DNA from 2 places in the Herbiconiux liukaitaii genome. Region 1 is predicted to be linked to the other one. Evidence: predicted binding sites of a transcription regulator. Region 1 holds the regulator's gene; the other holds the start of a gene.
The links. Region 1 encodes HrcA, which represses chaperone genes, less so after heat shock. Its sites were predicted from a motif close to TTNGCACTCGNNNNNNNCGAGTGCNAA; they were not measured.

Region 1 (10,534 bases):
GTGGTGGTGGTGCCGAGCACCGCATCCCACATCTGCACCTCGAGGGTGCACAGCAGGTCGTCCTCGTTGCGCGAGAACACGTCGTGGTGACGCACCTTCATCTCGAGGTAGACGTCGCCCTGCGGGCCGCCGGCGGGGCCGACCTCGCCCTGGCCGGGGAGCTGCAGGCGCAGGCCCGTGTCGACGCCCGCGGGGATGTCGATGGGGATGGTGCGGCGCGCACGCACGCGGCCCTGGCCCTGGCACGTGGCGCAGGGGTTGGGGATGACGGTGCCGTAGCCGCGGCAGGTGCCGCAGGGGGCGCTCGTGACCACGTTGCCGAGCAGCGAGCGCACGGTGCGCTGGATGGATCCCGATCCGCCGCAGATGTCACACGTGACGGGAGAGGTGCCCGGCTGGCAGCAGCTGCCGTTGCAGGTCTCGCAGAGCACGGCCGTGTCGACCTCGAGGTCGCGGTGGGTGCCGAAGATGACCTCGCCGAGGTCGACCTCCACGCGCAGCAGCGCGTCCTGCCCGCGCTCGGCGCGGGACTTGGGGCCGCGGGAGCCACCGCCGCCCTGGTTGCCGAAGAAGGTCTCGAAGATGTCTCCGAAGCCGCCGAAGCCCTGCGCACCACCGCCGAAGCCCTGCTGGGGGCCGCGGTCGTAGTCGCGCCGCTGACCGGGGTCGCTCAGCACGTCGTAGGCGTGGGTGACCTCCTTGAACTTCTCCTGCGCATCCGGACTCGGATTCACATCGGGGTGCAGCTCGCGCGCGAGCCTGCGGTAGGCCTTCTTGATCTCCTCGGGCGTCGCTTCGCGCGACACACCGAGCACGTCGTAGTGGTCAGCCACCAGGGGCTACTCCTTCGTTCGGGGAATTCGGGGTCCGGTCGAGCAGATCAGCCGGGGCTGCCTGGATCGCCGAGAGTGCGGGAGAGGTAGCGCGCCACGGCACGCACCGCCGAGATGTTGCTCGAGTAGTCCATGCGGGTGGGGCCGAGCACGCCGAGGCGGGAGATGGAGGTGCCCACACCGCTGTAGCCCGAGGCGAGGATGGAGGTCTCGCCGAGGCCGAACGACTCGTTCTCGCGACCGATCGAGACCGTGACGCCGCGCTGGTCGGCCTCCATCTCGCTGAAGAGCCGCAGCAGCACCACCTGCTCCTCGACCGCCTCGAGCACGGGGAGGATGCTGCCGGAGAAGTCGTCTTCGGTGCGCACGAGGTTGGCGGCGCCCGCGATGAGCATCTTCTCCTGCCGGTTGGCGGAGAGCTGCTCGAGCAGGATGGCCACGACCCTGTCGGTGACCGGGCGCTCGGTGGGCGGGAAGCGGTCGCCGAACCCGGCGAGCGCCGCGGCGCCCTCGATGACCGTGAGACCGGCGAGCACCTCGTTGAGGCGGGCGCGGAGAGTGGCGATGAGCCCGTCGTCGAGATCGGCGGGGACGTCGACGACGCGCTGGTCGACGTGCCCGGCATCCGTGATGACCACGGTCATGAGCCGACGCGTGGTGAGGGCGACGACCTCCACGTGGCGCACCCTCGCCTGCGAGAGCGAGGGGTACTGCACGAGCGCCACCTGGTGGGTGAGCTGCGAGAGAAGGCGCACCGTGCGGGCGAGCACGTCGTCGACGTCGACGGAGGAGCCGAGGAAGGTCTCGATGGCGTGGCGCTGGGCCTGGCTGAGCGGCCGCAGGTCGGAGAGGTGGTCGACGAAGAGGCGGTAGCCCTTGTCGGTGGGCACACGACCGGAGGAGGTGTGCGGAGCCGCGATGAGCTCCTCCTCCTCGAGCAGCGCCATGTCGTTGCGGATCGTGGCCGCCGAGACCCCGAAGGAGTGCTGCTCGGCGATGCGCTTCGAACCGACGGGCTCGCGGGAGGCGACGTAGTCCTGCACGATCACGCGGAGGACTTCGAGACTGCGTTCCGACACCATCTCGAACCTCCTCCCTTCGCGGGGGCCCGGTGAGGAGCCCCGATTCGGGATGCGGTTGGCACTCACGCATCCGGAGTGCCAATCATATCCCCACTCGGGGGCTTGCGGGGGCGGACACCCGGGGTCTCAATCATTGCCCAGCGCCAGCCCGAGCGCTATCCTGCCTCTGATACGAGCACCTGCTCCCCGTCTGAAAGGCAACGAGACAATGACTGACCCCAACGCAACGCCGCCGTACGATCCGGCCGCTGGCCAGCCGACGCCTCCCCCCGGCCAGACGCCCCCTCCCGGCTACCAGGCTCCGCCCCCCGGATACCAGGCCCCGCCGCCCGGCTACCAGGCCCCGCCCCCCGGCTACCAGCAGCAGCAGCAGGCCTACCCGCAGGGCGGCTACCAGGGCGCTCCCGTGCAGGCACCCCTCTCCCCCGCGGAGGACAAGCAGTGGGCGATGCTCGGCCAGCTCGGCGGCATCCTCGGCTGGATCCCGCCGCTCATCATCTGGCTGATCTTCAAGGATCGCGGGCCCCTCACCAACCAGGAGGCCAAGGAGTCGCTGAACTTCCAGATCACCGTCGCGATCTTCGTGGTGGGGCTCTACATCATCGGCACCATCCTGGCCTTCATCTTCATCGGCTTCCTGTTCTACTTCCTGGCCTGGGCCGTGCAGATCGTGGGCCTCATCCTCGCGATCATCGCGGGCGTCAAGGTCAACGGCGGCGGCACCTACCGCTACTTCTTCAACTTCCGCTTCATCAAGTAGCGCGAAGCATCACGTCAGGCGGCGCACCACGGCGTCGGCGAGCAGACGGCCCTCGAGGGTCAGCTCGACCGCCCCGTGGAGCGCCGCTTTTCCGTCTATCAGGCCCTCCGCGATGAGTCCGGCGATCTCGCGGCGGGCCTCCGGTGCGAGCGTGTCGACGCGCAGCGCACCGCGCACTCTCGTGAGCAGCAGCACGCGCTCGAGCTCGGCCGTGTCGCCGTCGATCGTCTCCCGGCCGGCGGCAGGTGAGGTGCCCTCCGCCATGCGCTGGGCATACGCGGCGGGGTGCTTGACGTTCCACCAGCGGGTCTCGCCCACGTAGCTGTGCGAGCCGGGGCCGATCCCCCACCAGTCGTGGCCCACCCAGTAGCCGAGGTTGTGGCGTGAGGGCTGCCCGGTCTCGCGGTGCGCCCAGTTGCTCACCTCGTACCAGTCGTAGCCCGCGTCAGCGAGCGTGGCATCCGCGAGCTCGTACATGTCGGCCTGCAGATCGTCGGAGGGCTCGGGCACGACGCCTGTGCGGATCTGGCGGGCGAGCTTGGTGCCGTCCTCCACGATGAGGGCGTAGGCGGAGACGTGGTCGGGGCGGTTCTCGAGCACCGCGTCGAGCGAGCGCCGCCAGTCGTCGATCGTCTCCCCCGGGGTGCCGTAGATGAGGTCGAGGCTCACCTGCAGACCGGCATCGCGGGCCCAGCGCACGACATCCGGGATGCGCGCGGGGTCGTGCGTGCGCTCGAGGGTGGCCAGCACGCTCGGCACCGCCGACTGCATGCCGAAGCTCACCCGCGTGAACCCGGCGTCGGCGAGGGTGGCGAGGTAGGCGGCGTCGACGGAGTCGGGATTGGCCTCGGTGGTGATCTCGGCACCCGGTTCGAAGCCCCACGTGTCGCGAGCGGCTCCGAGCATCTGGGCGAGCTGGTGCGCCGGCAGCAGCGTGGGGGTGCCGCCGCCGAAGAAGACCGTGGAGAGCGGGCGCTCGGCCACCCCTGAGGCCGCGAGCACGCCCTCGGCGAAGCGCATCTCGGCGATGGCCTCGTCGGCGTAGTCGGACTGCTTGGCGCCCCGCAGCTCGGTGGCCGTGTAGGTGTTGAAGTCGCAGTAGCCGCAGCGCACCCGGCAGAACGGCACGTGCACGTAGAGGCCGAAGTCGCGATCGGCCGAGGAGGGGGCTCCGCGCAGCGGGAGCAGCCCGTCGACGGGAGCGGGATCGCCCAGCGGAAGAGCGGAGGGCACGGCCGCCTAGAGCCCTCGCGCGGGCGAGAGCGAGCGGAGGTAGCGGCGCGTCGCGCGGGCCTGCATGAAGCGGAGGGCTGGATAGCCGAGCCGGTAGAACCAGGTGCTCGGGCGAGAGAAGGCGCGGATGACGATCCAGACCGAGTCGTCGGAGAGGTGCTCCACCACGAAGCTCTCCTCCCCCGACTCCGGATGCCCGGGCAGGGTTCCGTAGGCGAAACCGCGGCGGCCGGGCTCCTCCACGAGGTAGACCACCCGCACGGGGGCGGTGAACGTGAACCCGAAGGCCTTGATCGAGAGCACGGCGGTGGCGCCGGGCGAGACGAGCGGGGTGCCGTCTTCGCCGTAGGCCTGCTCGGGGTGGGTGTCGCGCGGGGCCACGGGGTTGCCGTCGGCGTCGTAGACGATGCCCACGTAGTCGGTGTCGGTGGGCGGGGGCAGCTGGATGTCGCCGACCACGATGCCGGAGCCTCGCTGAACGCCCCACGCCATGAGCTTGGCGCTCGCGGTCTCGAAGCGCGCGGAACCCGATCCGATGCGCGCCCGCCGCTCCATCGGGCGGAAGCCCTTCGGCGGGTAGTAGAGCAGGTCGGCCGACTGGGTGGCCCCGATGGCCGCGTAGCTCAGCGGGGCGTCGACCGCGGTCTGCCGAGCAGGGAGTGCGCTCGCCACGGTCACTTCTTGTCTTTCTTCTCGACATCGCCCGAGAGCGCTGCGATGAAGGCCTCCTGGGGCACTTCGACGCGGCCCACCATCTTCATGCGCTTCTTGCCCTCCTTCTGCTTCTCGAGCAGCTTGCGCTTGCGCGAGATGTCGCCGCCGTAGCACTTGGCGAGCACGTCTTTGCGCATGGCGCGGATGGACTCGCGGGCGATGATCCTGGCGCCGATGGCGGCCTGGATGGGCACCTCGAACTGCTGGCGCGGGATGAGTTCGCGGAGACGCCCGGTCATGAGCACCCCGTAGGCGTAGGCCTTGTCGCGGTGCACGATGGCGCTGAACGCATCGACCTGCTCGCCCTGCAGCAGGATGTCGACCTTCACGAGGTCGGCCTCCTGCTCGCCGGCGGGCTCGTAGTCGAGGCTCGCGTAGCCCGCGGTCTTCGACTTGAGGTTGTCGAAGAAGTCGAACACGATCTCGCCGAGCGGCATCGTGTACTTGATCTCGACGCGATCCTCACCCAGGTAGTCCATGCCCTGCAGGATGCCTCGACGGCCCTGGCAGAGCTCCATGATGGTGCCCACGTAGTCCTTGGGCGCCAGGATGGCCGCGTTGACCACGGGCTCCTTGACGTTCATGATCTTGCCGCCGGGGAACTCGCTCGGGTTCGTGACCGTGACGGTCTTCTTGTCCTCCGTGGTGACCTCGTAGATCACGCTGGGCGCGGTGGCGATGAGGTCGAGGTTGAACTCGCGCTCGAGCCGCTCGGTGATGATCTCGAGGTGCAGCAGGCCGAGGAACCCGCAGCGGAAGCCGAAGCCGAGTGCCACGGAGGTCTCGGGCTCGTAGACGAGCGCCGCATCGCTGAGCTTGAGCTTGTCGAGGGCCTCGCGGAGCACCGGGTAGTCGCTGCCGTCGATGGGGTAGAGACCCGAGAACACCATCGGCAGGGGCTCGGTGTAGCCGGGCAGCGCCTGGGTGGCGGGCTTGGCGGCCGTGGTGACGGTGTCGCCCACCTTGGACTGGCGCACATCCTTCACACCCGTGATGAGGTAGCCCACCTCGCCCACGCCGAGGCCCTTGCTCTGCGTCGGCTCCGGGGAGCTCACACCGATCTCGAGGATCTCGTGGGTGGCACGGGTCGACATCATCTGGATGCGCTCGCGCGGGTTGAGGTGACCGTCGATCATGCGCACGTAGGTGACCACGCCGCGGTAGGAGTCGTAGACCGAGTCGAAGATCATCGCGCGCGCCGACGCCGTCGGATCGCCCGTGGGGGCCGGGATCCGCTCGACGACGCGGTCGAGCAGCTCCTCGACGCCGAGACCCGTCTTGCCGCTCACGCGCAGCACGTCGTTCGGGTCGCCGCCGATGAGGCCGGCGAGCTCCTTGGCGTACTTCTCCGGATCGGCGGCCGGGAGGTCGATCTTGTTGAGCACGGGGATGATGGTGAGGTCGTTCTCGAGCGCCAGGTAGAGGTTGGCGAGGGTCTGCGCCTCGATGCCCTGGGCGGCGTCGACGAGCAGGATGGCGCCCTCACAGGCGGCGAGGCTCCGCGAGACCTCGTAGGAGAAGTCGACGTGGCCGGGGGTGTCGATCATGTTGAGCGCGAAGGTGTCGTCACCGAGCGACCAGGGCATGCGCACGGCCTGGCTCTTGATCGTGATGCCGCGCTCGCGCTCGATGTCCATGCGGTCGAGGTACTGGGCGCGCATGTCGCGGTCGCTCACGACGCCGGTGATGCCGAGCATGCGGTCGGCCAGCGTGGACTTGCCGTGGTCGATGTGCGCGATGATGCAGAAGTTGCGGATGAACGCGGGGTCGGTGGAGGCGGGCTGCAGCGCCTTCAGTGATTGGGGACTCACGCATTCCTCTGGGTCGGTCGGACCGGATCGCCGGACGCCCTATTCTGCCACGTCACCCGCGGGGCGGACTCACAGCGTCATGAGTGGAATGGTCGGGGTGTTGTTCGGTTAGATCGACACATGGCCATCCTCCTCACCGGCGCGACCGGATACATCGGTTCCGCAGTCCTCCGTCAGCTCCGCGGCCAGGGCCGCGCCGTCGTCGCCCTTGTGCGCTCCGAGGAGAAGGCGCGGGAGGTGGAGGCCGTCGGCGCCACCGCCGTGCTCGGCGACCTCACCGACCGCGACATCGTGACGCACCTCGCCCTCGACAGCGACGGCGTCATCCACACCGCCTCCCCCGGCGACGAGTCGAGCGCTCCGACCGACGACACCTTCGTCTCCGCGGTCTTCGCCGGGCTCGAGGGCAGCGACAAGCCCTACGTGCACACGAGCGGCATCTGGATCTTCGGGGCCGGCAGCGATCTCACCGAGGAGAGCCCGTTCGCTCCTCCCGCCCTCACCTCGTGGCGGCCGTCCGTGGAGGGGCGGGTGCGCACGGCGGTCGGCATCAAGACCAGCATCATCGCGCCCGCCGTGGTGTTCGGGCACGGGGGCGGCATCCCGAACCTCGTGGCGTCGGCGCCGCAGGTCTCCGACTCGTCCGGTTCGTCTGCACTGTCGTTGATCGGATCCGGGTCGCAGCACTGGACGACGGTGTTCGTCGACGACCTCGCCGAGCTCTACGTGCTCGCGTTCGACCTGGCCGAGGGCGGTTCGTACTACATCGGCGCGAGCGGCGAGAACCCCACGGTGCGCTCGCTCGGGGAGGCGGCCTCCGAGGCCGCCGGGCTGGGCGGTCGGGTCGCGCCGACCTCGGTGGAGGACGTGCACGCACGGCTCGGTGAGGAGTTCGGTGATGCGCTGCTGCTCGATCAGCAGGCGACCGGGTCTCTGGCGCGGATCGATCTGGGGTGGGAGCCGAACGGGCCGACGCTCGTGGAGGAGCTGCGCTCGGGGTCGTACGTGCGCTGAGCTGGTGCCTCGACTCGACTCGCCTCGCCTCACCTCGCCTCAGAGGCGGATGGCGGCGCGCACCTCGTCCGGGGTGAAGAAGGTGCTCGTGCGCTCGACGTCGTGCACGAGTGAGACGAGCGCCTCGTTGATGGGGGCGCGTCGGCCTGCCGCGGCTGCCGCCGCCACGACGGCGCCGTTGAGGTGGTCGATCTCGGTGCGCTGACCGCGACGGATGCTCTGCAGAGTCGACCCCGGGTTGGGCGTCGCCCCCATGCGCCTGCCCATCACGAGGGGAAGCACTTGCGCGAGCGCGCGGGGCAGGCGGCCGACCGCGCGCAGCAGGCGGTCGTCGAGGCCGAGCAGCGACTCGAAGTGCACGCCGGAGGCGCGGGCGACACCGATCGTCTCCTGCATGCTCGCGGTGAGGACCGCGCGCAGGCGGGGGTCGGCGATGGTCTGCTGCACCGAGAGGCCCGTGATGGCGGGGAGGGCGTTGACGTGGTTGACCATGAGCTTGGTCCACTGCGCGCCCTCGAAGTTGGCGGTGAGGCGGGTGTCGAGGATGCCGCGCAGGGTGTCGGCGGCGGTCTCGAACACGGCCTCGGGTGTGTCTGTCAGGCGGCCTAGGTAGGTCGCACCGCCCGTGGTGATGGTGATGCGGCCCGGCTCGAGGAACGAGGCCGCGTAGAGCGCGAGCGCTCCGATGACCGGTGTGCCCTCGAGCTGCTTCGCCGCCGCCTCCGCGCCGCCCAGGCCGTTCTGCACCACGATGAGCGGCACGCCCTCGAGGAAGGGGGCGTTCTCGGCGAGGGCTGCCGGCGCATCCTGGGCCTTGACGGCGAGGATGGCGAGCTCGGGGGTCGCGTCGAGGGCGGCCGTGGCGTGCGGGTGGGCGAGGTGGTCGCCCCAGGCGCCGGTGAGGTGGAGGCCGGTGGTGCGGAGGGCATCGAGCTGGGCGCCTCGGGCTGTGACGGCCACGTCGTGGCCCGCGCGGTCGGCCATGGCGGCTGTGGCGCCGCCTATGGCTCCGGCGCCGATGACGGCGATCCTCATGGGCGGGGCGCCGCAGGGGCGGGGAGGCGGCGGATGCCCTCGAGAAGGTCGGCCTCGGAGGCGGCTACGCAGAGGCGGATCCATCCCTCCCCCACGCGCCCGAACGCGCTTCCGGGGGCCACGGCGACGCGCTGCTCCACGAGGAAGCGCTCCGCCCAGCCGGCCACGTCGCCATCGGTCGCGTGCGAGACGTCGACCCAGAGGTAGAACGCCCCGGTGGGTTCGAGGTAGTGGATGCCGCGCTCGTCGAGCAGGGCCGTCGCCGCTGCGAGGTTGGCGCGGTAGTGCGCCGCGGCCTCGTCGACGTGGTGCTGCGGACCGGTCAGCGCCGCGGCCACAGCGCGCTGGGCCGGGGTGTTGATGCAGCTCACCGTGGCCTCCTGCACCGAGCGCAGCAGCGGGGCGAAGCCAGGCGGCGTGAGCAGCCAGCCCACCCGCGCGCCCGTGAGGGCGTAGGTCTTCGACGCGGAGAAGGCCGTGAGCACCCGCTCCTCGCCGTCGAGGCTCGCCAGGCTCACGTGGGGGCGGTCGTAGCTGAAGCGCTCGTAGACCTCGTCGCTCAGCACCCAGAGGTCGTGCTCGCGCGCGAAGTCGAGCAGGGACTGCAGCGTCGCGCGATCGAAGACGGCGCCGAGGGGGTTCGACGGGGAGTTGACCACGAGCAGGCGTGTGCGATCCGTCACCAGGCGGTGGAGCTCGTCGAGATCCGGGGCGAAGTCGGCCTCGGGGCGCAAGGGGTAGGGCACCGGGGTGGCCGAGGCCAGGTGGGCGTTCATCGAGAACGTCGTGTAGCCGGGGTCGGGGATGAGCACCTCGTCGCCGGGGTCGAGCAGGATGGAGAACGCGAGCGAGAGCGCCTGGGTGGCGCCGTTCGTGACCCAGACCCGTTCGAGGTCGGTGTGGATGCCGTTGCGCTCCGCGACCGTCTTCACGATGGCCTCACGGAGCTCGGTGATGCCGCCGTTGGGTGTGTAGCCCGTGTCGTCGGCGAGCCAGGCATCGGAACCCACCGCGAGGATGTCGGGATCGACGCTCACATCGGGTTCGCCGATGGCGAGGTAGATGACGTCGTCGAGGGAGTGCGCGAGTTCGAAGATGCGGCGGATGCCGGAGGGCGGGACCGAGTCGGTGTGCGCAGCGAGGCGAGGCATGCTCTTCACGGTACCCGTTGCAGCAGCTCGGATTGTTCTGCCGCTCAGGACCTGGTAATGTTGCCTGTTGGCTTACGCATCCATGCGAGATCAGTTGGGTGCAGCGAGTGGCTCTTTCCGCGGCTCGGCCGCAGCGGAGCTTCGCACCGCATTCATCCGAACAGATACAGAGGGTTATTTCCGTGGCAAACATCAAGTCGCAGATCAAGCGCATCGGCACCAACAAGAAGTCTCAGGAGCGCAACAAGGCGGTCAAGAGCGAGCTCAAGACCGCGATCCGCGCCACGCGCACCGCCGCGGCAGCCGGCGACAAGGCGACGGCTCAGACCGCTCTCCTGCTCGCGGGCAAGAAGCTCGACAAGGCCGCGTCGAAGGGCGTCATCCACAAGAACCAGGCCGCGAACCGCAAGTCGTCGATCGCCAAGCTGGTCGACGCGATCTGATCGCAGCACACTCTCGAGAGGGCTCCGCTTCGGCGGGGCCCTCTTTCGTGCGCTCGGCGCCTGCATGCGGTGCGCAGCACCCTGCACCCGCATCCGGATGCTCAGGCGCACCGCCCCCGAATCGGAATGCTAGAGGGTGCCCCGGGACGAGATGATGCCGATCATGCGCTCGAGGGCGAAGACGGGGTCGCGGCCGGCGCCCTTCACGCTCTCGTCGGTCTCGGCGAGCACCTGGATGCTGCGGCCGAGGCCCTCGCCCGTCCACCCCGAGAGGTCGCGGCGAGCGCGGTCGACCTGCCAGGGCGCCATGCCGAGCTGACCGGCCAGCTGGCCCGATCCGCCCCGGGTGCCGAGCACCTTGGCCATGGTGCGGAGCTTCATGGCGAACGCGGCGACGATCGGCACGGGATCGGCACCCGAGGCCAGCGCGTGCCGCAGCAGAGCGAGCGCGTCGCCGT
Region 2 (10,534 bases), on a different contig from region 1:
CTCGGGCAACCTGCTCGCCAGCAACTGGGGCGAGAGCGATGCCGACGAGCAGCCCAACGTCAAGGTCACGCTCGAGCAGGCGAACGAGCTCGACGGCAAGGTCTTCAGCATCGATTCGCTCGACGGGCGCATGGAGTGGCACGCGGTCGCCGCGCAGGTCTACCTCTTCGGAGGCACGGAGCAGGGCAACGTCGTCATCGCCAAGTCGCTCTTCGAGACCGAGCGCACCACGGCCACCTACCTCTCGATCTTCCTCGCCTTCGGTGTGGGTGTCGTCATCCTCGGCGCCATGCTCACGAGGCTGCTCGTCACCTCGACCTTCGGTCCGCTGCGCGAGGTGGAGCGGACGGCCGCGGCCATCGCCGACGGAGGCGACTTCAGCCAGCGCATGTCGGATGCGACACCCAACACCGAGGTGGGCAGGCTCAACCGCTCGCTCAACACCATGCTTTCGCGCATCGACCGCGCCTTCGCCGACCGCGCCAAGACGATCGACCAGATGCGCCGCTTCGTGGGAGACGCCTCGCACGAGCTGCGCACACCCCTCGTCTCGGTGCGCGGCTACGCCGAGCTGTACCGCATGGGTGCGCTGCAGACCCCGGAGGATGTGGCGCAGGCGATGGACCGCATCGAGAAGGAGGCGATCCGCATGGGCACCCTCGTGGAGGACCTGCTCGAGCTCGCGCGCCTCGACGAGACGAGGCCGCTGCAGCTCGAACCCGTCGACCTCGTGCCGCTCACCCTCGATGCGGCCATGGATGCACGCGCCGCGAGCCCGGGGCGCGTCGTCTCGGTGACCACGCCGTTCGATCCCTCCGCCGTCACCTTCGGGCCGGCCCTCGAGGCCGGGGGCAGCGGCAGCGGTTCGGGTGCCGGGTCCGGGTCCGGCCAGGGCGACGGATCGGCGGACGGCTCGGGATCGGGCGACCCGGATGCGGCCCCCGGTGCGCGCACGCCCTCCACGGCCACCCGCCCCATCGCCTTCGCGAACGCCACCCTCGCCAGGCTCCGCCGCAGGTCGCGCACCGGCACGGGCGCGGCGAAGGGCGACTCGCAGCCCGTGCTCCCCCTCGACGACGACACCGACGCGTCCGGCTCGGGCGTGGGGCTCACCATCGTGCCGATCACCCCGCCGGTGGTGCTCGCCGAGGAGAACAAGATCCGTCAGGTGCTCACCAACCTCATCGGCAACGCGCTCCGCTTCACCGACGCCGACTCCCCCATCGAGCTCGCCGTGCAGGTCGACGAGGAGCGCCAGGTGGCCACGATCGACATCGTCGACCACGGAGCCGGCATCCCCCCGCAGATCCGCGAGAAGATCTTCCAGCGCTTCTACCGCGCCGACTCCTCCCGCACCCGGGAGACCGGCGGCAGCGGTCTGGGCCTCGCGATCGTCTCGTCCATCGTGGCCGCGCACCACGGCCACGTCGAAGCGCTCGAGACTCCTGGCGGCGGAGCGACCTTCCGGGTGACGCTGCCGCTCCTCGCCCACGACGCCGTCATCCCGTCGCCCGTGCGCTGAGAGCCGCTCAGGCGGGCAGCTCGACCGTGAAGGTGGTGCCGACGCCGACCGTGCTGTCGATGTCGATGCGTCCGCCGTGCGCCGTGATGATGGCCTTGGTGATGGTCAACCCGAGCCCCACACCCTTGACCGCGTGCTGAGTGGCGGTGCTGGCACGGAAGAAGCGCTCCGAGAGCCTGTCGAGCTCGTCGGCGGGGATCCCGATGCCGGTGTCCGAGATCACGAGACGGATGACACCCGCGGCGGGGTCGCTCTCGAGCGTCACCGTCACCGATCCCTCCCGGGGTGTGAACTTCACCGCGTTCGAGAGGAGGTTGTCGAGTGCCTGGCCGATCCGCAGCGGATCGACCGTCGCGAGCACGTCATCGGGCGGTGTCACGACGGTCAGTGTCACGTGACCGTTGTCCGCTGACGGCCTCGCGGTGTCGGCCGCAGCGCGGACGAGTGCGGTGAGGTAGGTCGGCACGGGCTCGATGGTGAACCGGCCCGACCCGACCTGAGCGGTGAACAGGAGGTCGCCCACGAGCTGGAGCAGCCTCCGCGCATTGCGGTCGACGACGGCCAGGTACTTGAGCTGGAGGGGGGTCATGGGGTCGTCGAAATCGTCTTCGGGTCGGAGCAGCTCCACGTAGCCGAGGATCGACGACAGCGGCGTGCGGAGCTCGTGCGAGATCAGGCTCGTGAACTCGTCTTTGAGGCGCTGGAGCTCGGTGGCCTCGGTCTCGTCCGTGGCCACGAAGATGAAGCCGGCCGGGTCGCCGACCTCGTCGAACCGCTCGGTCATCACGACGTGCGCCGGGAAGGTCGATCCGTCCTTGCGTTCGAGCACCCACTCGCTCACCTCGGGTGCCTCCGGTCTGCCGCGGGGAGCCGACCCCTCCTCCTCGACGTGGGGGCGGATGTCGAGGATCCCGAGGTGCCCGATCGCCTCGGTGCTCGCGTACCCGAGCAGCGAGACCGCCCCGCGGTTCCAGACGTTCACCGTGCCGTCGAGATCGGTGCCGATGATGGCGTGCCCCGTGATGGACTCCCACACGCTGTCGCGGAGTCGAGCCGCGTCGAGGGTCTGCTGCTGCCGGCGGAGCGCCTCCTGGGTGGACTCCTCCAGCGAGGCCACGAGGCGGTCGTGCTCGCGGGCGAGCCGCTCCATGCGGAGCAGGCGGTCGTTCTGCACACGGGCGATCTGGTTGATGAGCACGGCGGCGATGGCGAAGATGGCTGGGGTGAAGACCAGGCGGGCCACGTCCGACGCCACGGCCACCGACGAGACCCCGACGAGGAACGGCACGGCCACGACCCCGAGCACGCCGGCGAAGGAGATGAACACGTAGCGGAACCCCGGCTGCGACGCGATCCACACCACGGGGAGGATCATGAGAGCCCCGAACGGCGAGACCTGACCGCCCGTCGCTGTCCTCAGCAGCGCGATCGCCACGAAGGTCACGAGCGGGATGAGGATCTCCCAGCGGGCGGACAGCGAGGTGCGAGGGAGGACGATCGCGAACCCGGCCGCCAGCACGACGATGGCGTCCGCGGCGAAGACCGGCCAGAACGCGGCCTCGAAGTCCAGCGGCGACAGGAGGAGGAGGTTCGCCAGCGCGAAGCCGCTGAGGGCCGCACCGTGTTTGAGGAGGGGAGGCCAGGATCCGAATGTCCCCGACGTGGCCCGCACGATCGAGGCCCTCATCGATCCGACGTGGTCCCGAGGTCGCGGAGGGATCGCACCAGCTCACGCACCTGGAACGGCTTCCTGATCAGCGCGTCGGCACCGGCGGCCGTCGCCTCCTCGCCGATGGTCACGGACCCGTCCGCGGTGATGATGAGGATGGTCAGATCGCGGAGGGCCGGATGCTCCCTCGCGAGCCTGGTGACCTCGAGCCCGGTCATCCCCGGCATGGAGATGTCCAGCACCGCGAGGTCGACCTGCGTGCTCTGCAGCACGGCCCAGGCGTCGGTGCCCGTGCCGACCGCGGCCACGACGGCGCCACCGGCCTTCTCGACCGCGATGGTCACGAGCTCGCGCAGATCCGCGTCGTCATCGGCTATCAGTACGTTCATGCTGCTCGCGCCCCCTCGAGTCCTTCACCGCTACCCGGTCGGGAAGATGGTGTCCATCGTGCGTGCGACCTGCCGGAAGGTGAACGGCTTCGGCAGCACCGCATCTGCGGCCGGATAGTCCTCCGCGTCGAGCACCGAGGTCACGACGAGCCGTGAGCCCGCCACCTCGGCCTTCATCGCCTCGACGAGCTGCCAGCCGTTCATTCCCGGGAGGAGCAGATCGACCACGGCGACGGTCGGCTCGATGCGTCGGTAGGAGTCCATGGCGGCCTCGGCCGAGCCGACGACCGAGACGGAGAAGCCCAATCGTTCCAGGTGCACCTGGAGAAGATGCGCCTGATCCTCGGAATCGTCGACGATCAGAGCGGAACGCCCCGCGTGGGGTGCCGGATGCTGTGGCACGACACCCTCTTCCTGCCCACGACGATCCGTTGACCCTCTCCGTGAAGAGTACATCCCACACGCCCGCAGGGCGCGTCGCGCCCGTCGCGCCGGGCGGGGACCGGCGCGGGAACGCGAGAACGCCGTGCCGGCCCCGAAGGGGCCGACACGGCGTTCTCGTGTTCGAACTAACTCAGAAGTCCATGCCACCCGTGGGGTCGCCGGCCGGAGCCGCGTTCTTCTCGGGCTTGTCGGCCACGACGACCTCGGTCGTCAGGAACAGACCGGCGATGGACGCCGCGTTCTGCAGAGCAGAGCGCGTGACCTTCGCGGGGTCGATGATGCCGGCGGCCAGCAGGTCGACGTACTCGCCGGTGGCGGCGTTGAGGCCCCACCCGTAGTCGAGCTCGCGCACCTTGGCGGCGACGACGCCCGGCTCCATGCCGGCGTTGAAGGCGATCTGCTTCAGGGGCGCCTCGATGGCGACCTTGACGATGTTCGCACCGGTGGCCTCGTCACCCTTGAGGTCGAGGTTGGCGAACGCGGTCTTGCCGGCCTGGATGAGGGCGACGCCACCACCGGCGACGATGCCCTCTTCGACGGCGGCCTTGGCGTTGCGCACGGCGTCTTCGATGCGGTGCTTGCGCTCCTTGAGCTCGACCTCCGTGGCGGCACCGGCCTTGATGACCGCGACACCTCCGGCGAGCTTGGCGAGGCGCTCCTGGAGCTTCTCGCGGTCGTAGTCGCTGTCGCTGTTCTCGATCTCGGCACGGATCTGAGCCACGCGACCGGCGATGGCCTCGGCGTCGCCGGCACCCTCGACGATGGTGGTCTCATCCTTCGTGATGACGACCTTGCGGGCCTGACCGAGCAGGTCGAGGGTCACGTTCTCGAGCTTGAGGCCGACCTCTTCCGAGATGACCTGGCCGCCGGTGAGGATCGCGATGTCCTGCAGCTGCGCCTTGCGGCGGTCGCCGAAGCCGGGGGCCTTGACGGCGACCGACTTGAAGATGCCGCGGATCTTGTTCACGACCAGGGTCGCGAGCGCCTCTCCGTCGACGTCCTCAGCGATGATGAGGAGCTGCTTGCCGGTCTGGATGACCTTGTCGACGATCGGCAGCAGGTCCTTGATGTTCGAGACCTTCGAGTTGACGATCAGGATGTAGGGGTCTTCGAAGACCGCTTCCTGGCGCTCGGGGTCGGTCACGAAGTACGCGGAGAGGTAGCCCTTGTCGAAGCGCATGCCCTCGGTGAGCTCGAGCTCGGTGCCGAAGGTGTTCGACTCCTCGACGGTGACGACGCCTTCCTTGCCCACCTTGTCGATGGCCTCGGCGATGATCGCGCCGATCTCGGGGTCGGCGGCAGAGATCGACGCGGTGGCGGCGATCTCTTCCTTGGTCTCGATCTCCTTGGCGTTCTTGATCAGCTCGGCGGAGACGGCGGCGACGGCCTTCTCGATGCCCTTCTTGAGCGAGATCGGGTCGGCGCCGGCGGCCACGTTGCGGAGGCCTTCCTTCACGAGCGCCTGGGCCAGCACGGTGGCGGTGGTGGTGCCGTCGCCCGCGACGTCGTCGGTCTTCTTGGCGACCTCCTTGACGAGCTCGGCGCCGATCTTCTCGTAGGGGTCGTCGAGCTCGATCTCCTTGGCGATGGACACGCCGTCGTTGGTGATCGTGGGAGCGCCCCACTTCTTCTCGAGCACGACGTTGCGGCCGCGCGGGCCGAGCGTGACCTTCACGGCGTCGGCGAGGATGTTCAGGCCGCGCTCGAGACCGCGGCGGGCCTCTTCGTCAAAAGCAATGATCTTTGCCATATGTGTTTCTCGTCCTCCCTGGACGTATTCAAAGATTCGGTGTTTAGCACTCGGTGTTCCTGAGTGCTAAGTCAATATTGGCACTCGGGATGCGCGAGTGCAAGTGAGGCACCGTCGCGTGAGGCGGAGAGCTACGCCGAGGGAGGGAGGAACGTCACACTGCCCTGCTCGTTGGGCACGAGCTCGACCCAGGTGTTGCCGGGAGCCAGCCGGAGGGTGGCGCCCAGATCGTCGGTGAGGCGGATCGGCGAGGTCGCGGCATCCTTCGACCAGGTGGCGTGCACCGTCTTGCCACCGGTGCTCACCCACGCCTCGCCCGAGGCCACCATCACGGCCTGGGGCACCTCGGCGTCGTAGTCGTAGACCTCGTCGACCCGCAGCGTCACGACGTTGACCGCCGAGAGCTGAGCGCCCTCGGAGTCGAGGTCGGGGGCGCCCTCCTGCGAGCGCAGCCACGTCGACGACGCCTCGTCCCAGCTCCAGCTCGGGTAGCGCTCGTCGGAGAAGACCAGCGAGACGCCCGCCGTGGGGTCGCCTTCGAGGGCGGCCGTCGACGACGGCACGTCGTAGGAGTAGGCGAACTGCTGCGAGGGGGCGGCGAGGTCGAGGTGCTCGGAGACGAGCTCCTGGGCCCGCACCACGACGTCGTGCGGGCTCTCCTTGCCGTCGATGCGGTAGAACGTGGCCTCGGTGTCGCTCTCGCCGTGGATGGCGTTGTACACCGGGGTGTCGCGCATCATGTCGACGAACTGCTCCTGGCCGCCGGAGAACGCGATGATGCCCCCGAGGGGAGAGACGATGTCGGGGTCCATCGGGCGGATGGACCGCACCGGGCCGATGAGCTCGGGCACATCCGACTGCCAGATGGCGACGTAGCGCGTGAGCCCGCCCTCGACGAGCTCCTCGAACACGATGTCGGTGCGCTCGAGGCCGAGCTGGGGCCTGGCCTCTTCGTGGTTGTCGACCTTCGCGGCGAGCGACGGCCCCGTGAGGGAACCCTCGGCCACGAGCGTCCCGCGGAGGGGAGCCGGCACGAGAGGTGCAGGCTCCACGTAGTCGGAGGAGAAGGCAGCTGTGGGTGTGACGGTGTTCTCGGGCACGGGCTCCGACTCGCTCGTGCAGCCGGCGAGGGCTGCGGCGAGAGCGACGACCACGCACCCTGCTGCGACGCGCACGGCATCCGATCGACGACTGACCACCAGGTCAGACTAGCGTCGAGCGGCGCGAGGCGAACCGAGCCGGTCGCGGCGCGTCACGCGAGGCGCACGGACTCGGCCTGCGGCCCCTTGGATCCCGTGCCGACCTCGAAGACGACCGCCTGGCCCTCTTCGAGCACCTTGTACCCCGCCATGTCGATCGCGGAGTAGTGGACGAAGACGTCCTGCCCGCCCCCGTCGACGGTGATGAAGCCGTAGCCCTTTTCAGCGTTGAACCACTTCACGGTTCCGTTCGCCATCGTTACTCCCAAGTGCTGTGTTTCTGCAGGAGCGGCACAGTTTGCCACGCCCGTTTTCAGATACTAATCACCGGGGAACGGGCTGCGCGGTGAATTCCCGACATCGTGATCGCAACTCAACACGACCGAAACACGCGCGAAATATTGGGCGACTCAGGCGACGGGCGCCTCGAGGCCGGGGCCCGCGTAGTCGGTGCCGATCACGGCCGTGAGGGCGGCGCCCGGGAAGCTCGAGGAGAGCTCTGTCGCTGCTCCTCCGAGCAGCTGCGCGAGGCCGAGGGCCGCGGCCTCGTTGGCCGGGTCCTCGTAGTAGACCGTGGTGGTGGCGAAGTCGGTCGTGCTCGCGTTGGCCTGCGTGGCCACGTTCCACCCGCCGGCTACAGCGGCCTCGCCCACGCGCCCCGCGAGACCGACGTTCTCCGTGCCGTTGAGGATGGTCACGGCGAGTGTGCCGTCGGTGATCGGGGCCACGGCCTCGGGGGTCGCGGTCTCCTCGGGCGCGGTCGTGGCGGCGGCGCTGTTGGAGTCGGTGAACTGGATATTGTCGTTCACGACGGCGAGGTACACGATGCCGCCGCCCACGAGGAGCACCGTGGCGAGCGCCGCCCAGGCGAGCACCATCCAACCGCGGCCTCGCTGCGCGGGGCCGCGGTGCGCACCCACGCGCTCTCGGTGGGCGGGCAGGCGGTCGAAGCTGTCCTCGGGGAATGACATGGCTGAAGCGGTGTCCTAGTCGTCGCGCGAGAGGAGGCGGGCGGACCGTGCGGCCAAGCGCGCGTCGCGCACCCGCTGGAGCCTCGTGATGAGCATCGGGTCGTGGGCGAGCGCGGCCGGGGAGTCGATCAGCGCGCCCAGCAGCTGATAGTAGCGGGCCGACGAGAGGTCGAACTCCTTGCGGATGGCCTGCTCCTTCGCGCCGGCGTGCCTCCACCAGCTGCGCTCGAAGCGGAGAATGCGCGCATCGCGGTCGCCGAGAGGGGACGAGGTCGCCACGGGCGCCTGGGTGCTGTCTGCAGTCGTCACGGAACGGTCCTCCTCTCGAACGTCAGCCACATCATATTGGCGGAGAGCTTGGGAGGAGCCGATAGCCACGCGAGGCACCGTCAGCCGGCCGTCGCCCGCCGGTACATGGAGAGGTGCGGGATGCCCGCCTCGAGGTACTCCTCGCCGAACGGCTCGAAGCCGACCTCCTGGTAGAGCTGGGCGATGTAGCTCTGCGCGTGCAGCATCATCGCCTCGTTCCCCCAGTCGTCGATCACGCGGGCGAGCAGGAGGCGGGCCAGCCCCCGGCCCCGGTGCTGCGGATGCACGACGACGCGCCCGATCACCCGGCGCGCGTCCGCGTGCTCCGGCTCGGCATCCTCGAGCACCCGGAGGTAGGCGGCGGTCACGCCCTCAGAGGCGATCCAGTAGTGCAGGGTGGCCGGTTCGGCGTCGCGCCAGTCGAGCTCGCTGTCGTCGACCTTCTGCTCCACGTAGAACACGTCGGTGCGCACCTTGATGAACGCGTAGAGCTCGTCGACCGAGAGTTCGCTCCAGCGCTTCCGGATGATGGTGGGAGCGGGCACCCGCCCGAGTTTATCTGGGAAGATGTAAGGTCCCCCAGCGCACGCAGGAGCAGTCATGAACTATCAGGTTTCCAAGTCGAACGATGAGTGGCGCGACGAGCTCTCGCCGGACGAGTTCGCGGTGCTCCGCCAGGCCGCCACCGAGCGCCCGTGGACGGGTGAGCTGCTCGACGAGAAGCGCGAGGGCACCTACAGCTGCCGCGCGTGCGGGCACGAGCTCTTCCGCAGCACCACCAAGTTCGACTCGCACTGCGGCTGGCCGAGCTTCTACGACGCCTCGGACTCGGATGCGGTCGAGCTCATCGAGGACCGCTCGCTCGGCATGCTGCGCACGGAGGTGCGCTGCGCGAACTGCGGCTCGCACCTCGGGCACCTCTTCGACGACGCCCCGCAGACCCCCACGGGCGACCGCTACTGCATGAACTCCGTCTCCCTCACCTTCGCGCCGGAGGGCGGCGCGTGAGCGGCGTCCACGCGGCCATGCTCGCCAGGCGCTCCTCGTCGAAGGTCACCGAGGTGAGCCCCACCCACGCCGAGATCGTGAGCGCGGTCGAGGCGGCCGGCCAGCTCGCCGACCACAGCGGCCTGCGCCCCTGGCGCGTCATCGAGATCCGAGGTGACTCCCGCGACCTCGTGGGCGACGCGTTCGCGAAGGCCGAGGGCAAGAAGGGGAGGGACGCGGAGAAGTACCGTCAGAAGGCGCGCCGCGCTCCCCTGCTGCTGGCGATCGTCGCCTCCCTCGGCTCCCGCAAGGTGCCGCGCTGGGAGCAGGAGGCCGTCGCCTCCGGAGTGGCCCACAACCTCACCCTGCTGCTGGACGACGCCGGCTGGGGTGTGTTCTGGCGCACGGGCGACCAGACTCGCTCGAAGGCCGTGCGCAAGGCCCACCGCCTCGACGAGAACGAGGAGCTGCTCGGCTGGCTCTACGTGGGAGGGCTCCCGGAGCGCGCCAGGCGCCCGCGGGCCAAGGGTCGCATCAAGGCGCACGAGCACCTCTCCAGTCTGTGACGCCGGCTCGCCGCCAGCTCGCGATCCTCGCCCTGGCGCTCGGCGGCTTCGGCATCGGCGTCACCGAGTTCGTCACGATGGGGCTGCTGCCCGACATCGCGGCCGACCTCCTGCCCGCCCAGTACGCCGCCGACGCAGCATCCGCCAACGCTCAAGCTGGCTGGCTGGTCTCGGCCTACGCGCTCGGCGTGGTGGTGGGTGCGCCCACCATCGCCGCTCTCGCCGCGAGGTGGCCGCGAAAGCGCCTGCTGCTCGCGCTCGTGGCCGTCTTCGTGGTGGGCAACCTGCTCTCCGCCGTGCTGCCCTCGTTCGAGCTCGTGCTGGCCGCGCGCTTCCTGAGCGCCCTGCCGCACGGCGCGTACTTCGGCATCGCCTCGCTCGTGGCGGCCTCGCTCATGGGCCCCGACCGCCGGGCCCGCGGTGTGGCCTTCGTGCTCGGCGGGCTGGCCATCGCCAACGTCGTGGGGGTGCCCTTCGGCACGTACCTCGGTCAGACCTTCGGCTGGCGGAGCGCCTACCTCCTGGTCGCCGTGATCTTCGTGGTCACCCTCGCCGCGATCGTCCTGACGGTGCCGTTCAGCCCCGGCGATCCCACCGCCACCCTGCGCAACGAGCTCTCGGCGTTCACCCGCCTGCAGGTGTGGCTCACCCTGCTGCTCGGATCGGTCGGCTTCGCGGGCATCTTCGCCGTCTACACCTACATCGCGCCCGTTGTCACGGATGTCGTG

Region 2: groL (chaperonin GroEL) is a predicted target of HrcA. The motif match lies at 5,818-5,844, and genes of this name have one in related genera.

What each region holds. Positions count from the first base shown of each region.
Region 1 covers NZ_JBHFHG010000006.1:367,858-378,391, reverse strand. The annotation lists gene dnaJ (molecular chaperone DnaJ) at 1-833, opposite strand, end outside; gene hrcA (heat-inducible transcriptional repressor HrcA) at 881-1,915, opposite strand; gene ACEXQC_RS14160 (DUF4870 domain-containing protein) at 2,124-2,675, shown strand; gene hemW (radical SAM family heme chaperone HemW) at 2,685-3,908, opposite strand; gene ACEXQC_RS14150 (DUF1990 domain-containing protein) at 3,915-4,580, opposite strand; gene lepA (translation elongation factor 4) at 4,583-6,433, opposite strand; gene ACEXQC_RS14140 (NAD-dependent epimerase/dehydratase family protein) at 6,554-7,447, shown strand; gene ACEXQC_RS14135 (ketopantoate reductase family protein) at 7,487-8,482, opposite strand; gene ACEXQC_RS14130 (pyridoxal phosphate-dependent aminotransferase) at 8,479-9,633, opposite strand; gene rpsT (30S ribosomal protein S20) at 9,816-10,076, shown strand; gene holA (DNA polymerase III subunit delta) at 10,206-10,534, opposite strand, start outside.
Region 2 covers NZ_JBHFHG010000005.1:133,481-144,014, reverse strand. The annotation lists gene ACEXQC_RS12345 (sensor histidine kinase) at 1-1,522, shown strand, start outside; gene ACEXQC_RS12340 (sensor histidine kinase) at 1,530-3,209, opposite strand; gene ACEXQC_RS12335 (response regulator) at 3,206-3,580, opposite strand; gene ACEXQC_RS12330 (response regulator) at 3,611-3,982, opposite strand; gene groL (chaperonin GroEL) at 4,155-5,774, opposite strand; gene ACEXQC_RS12320 (DUF3048 domain-containing protein) at 5,906-6,973, opposite strand; gene ACEXQC_RS12315 (cold-shock protein) at 7,027-7,230, opposite strand; gene ACEXQC_RS12310 (LytR C-terminal domain-containing protein) at 7,384-7,944, opposite strand; gene ACEXQC_RS12305 (DUF3263 domain-containing protein) at 7,960-8,253, opposite strand; gene ACEXQC_RS12300 (GNAT family N-acetyltransferase) at 8,334-8,798, opposite strand; gene msrB (peptide-methionine (R)-S-oxide reductase MsrB) at 8,854-9,261, shown strand; gene ACEXQC_RS12290 (nitroreductase family protein) at 9,279-9,806, shown strand; gene ACEXQC_RS12285 (MFS transporter) at 9,803-10,534, shown strand, end outside.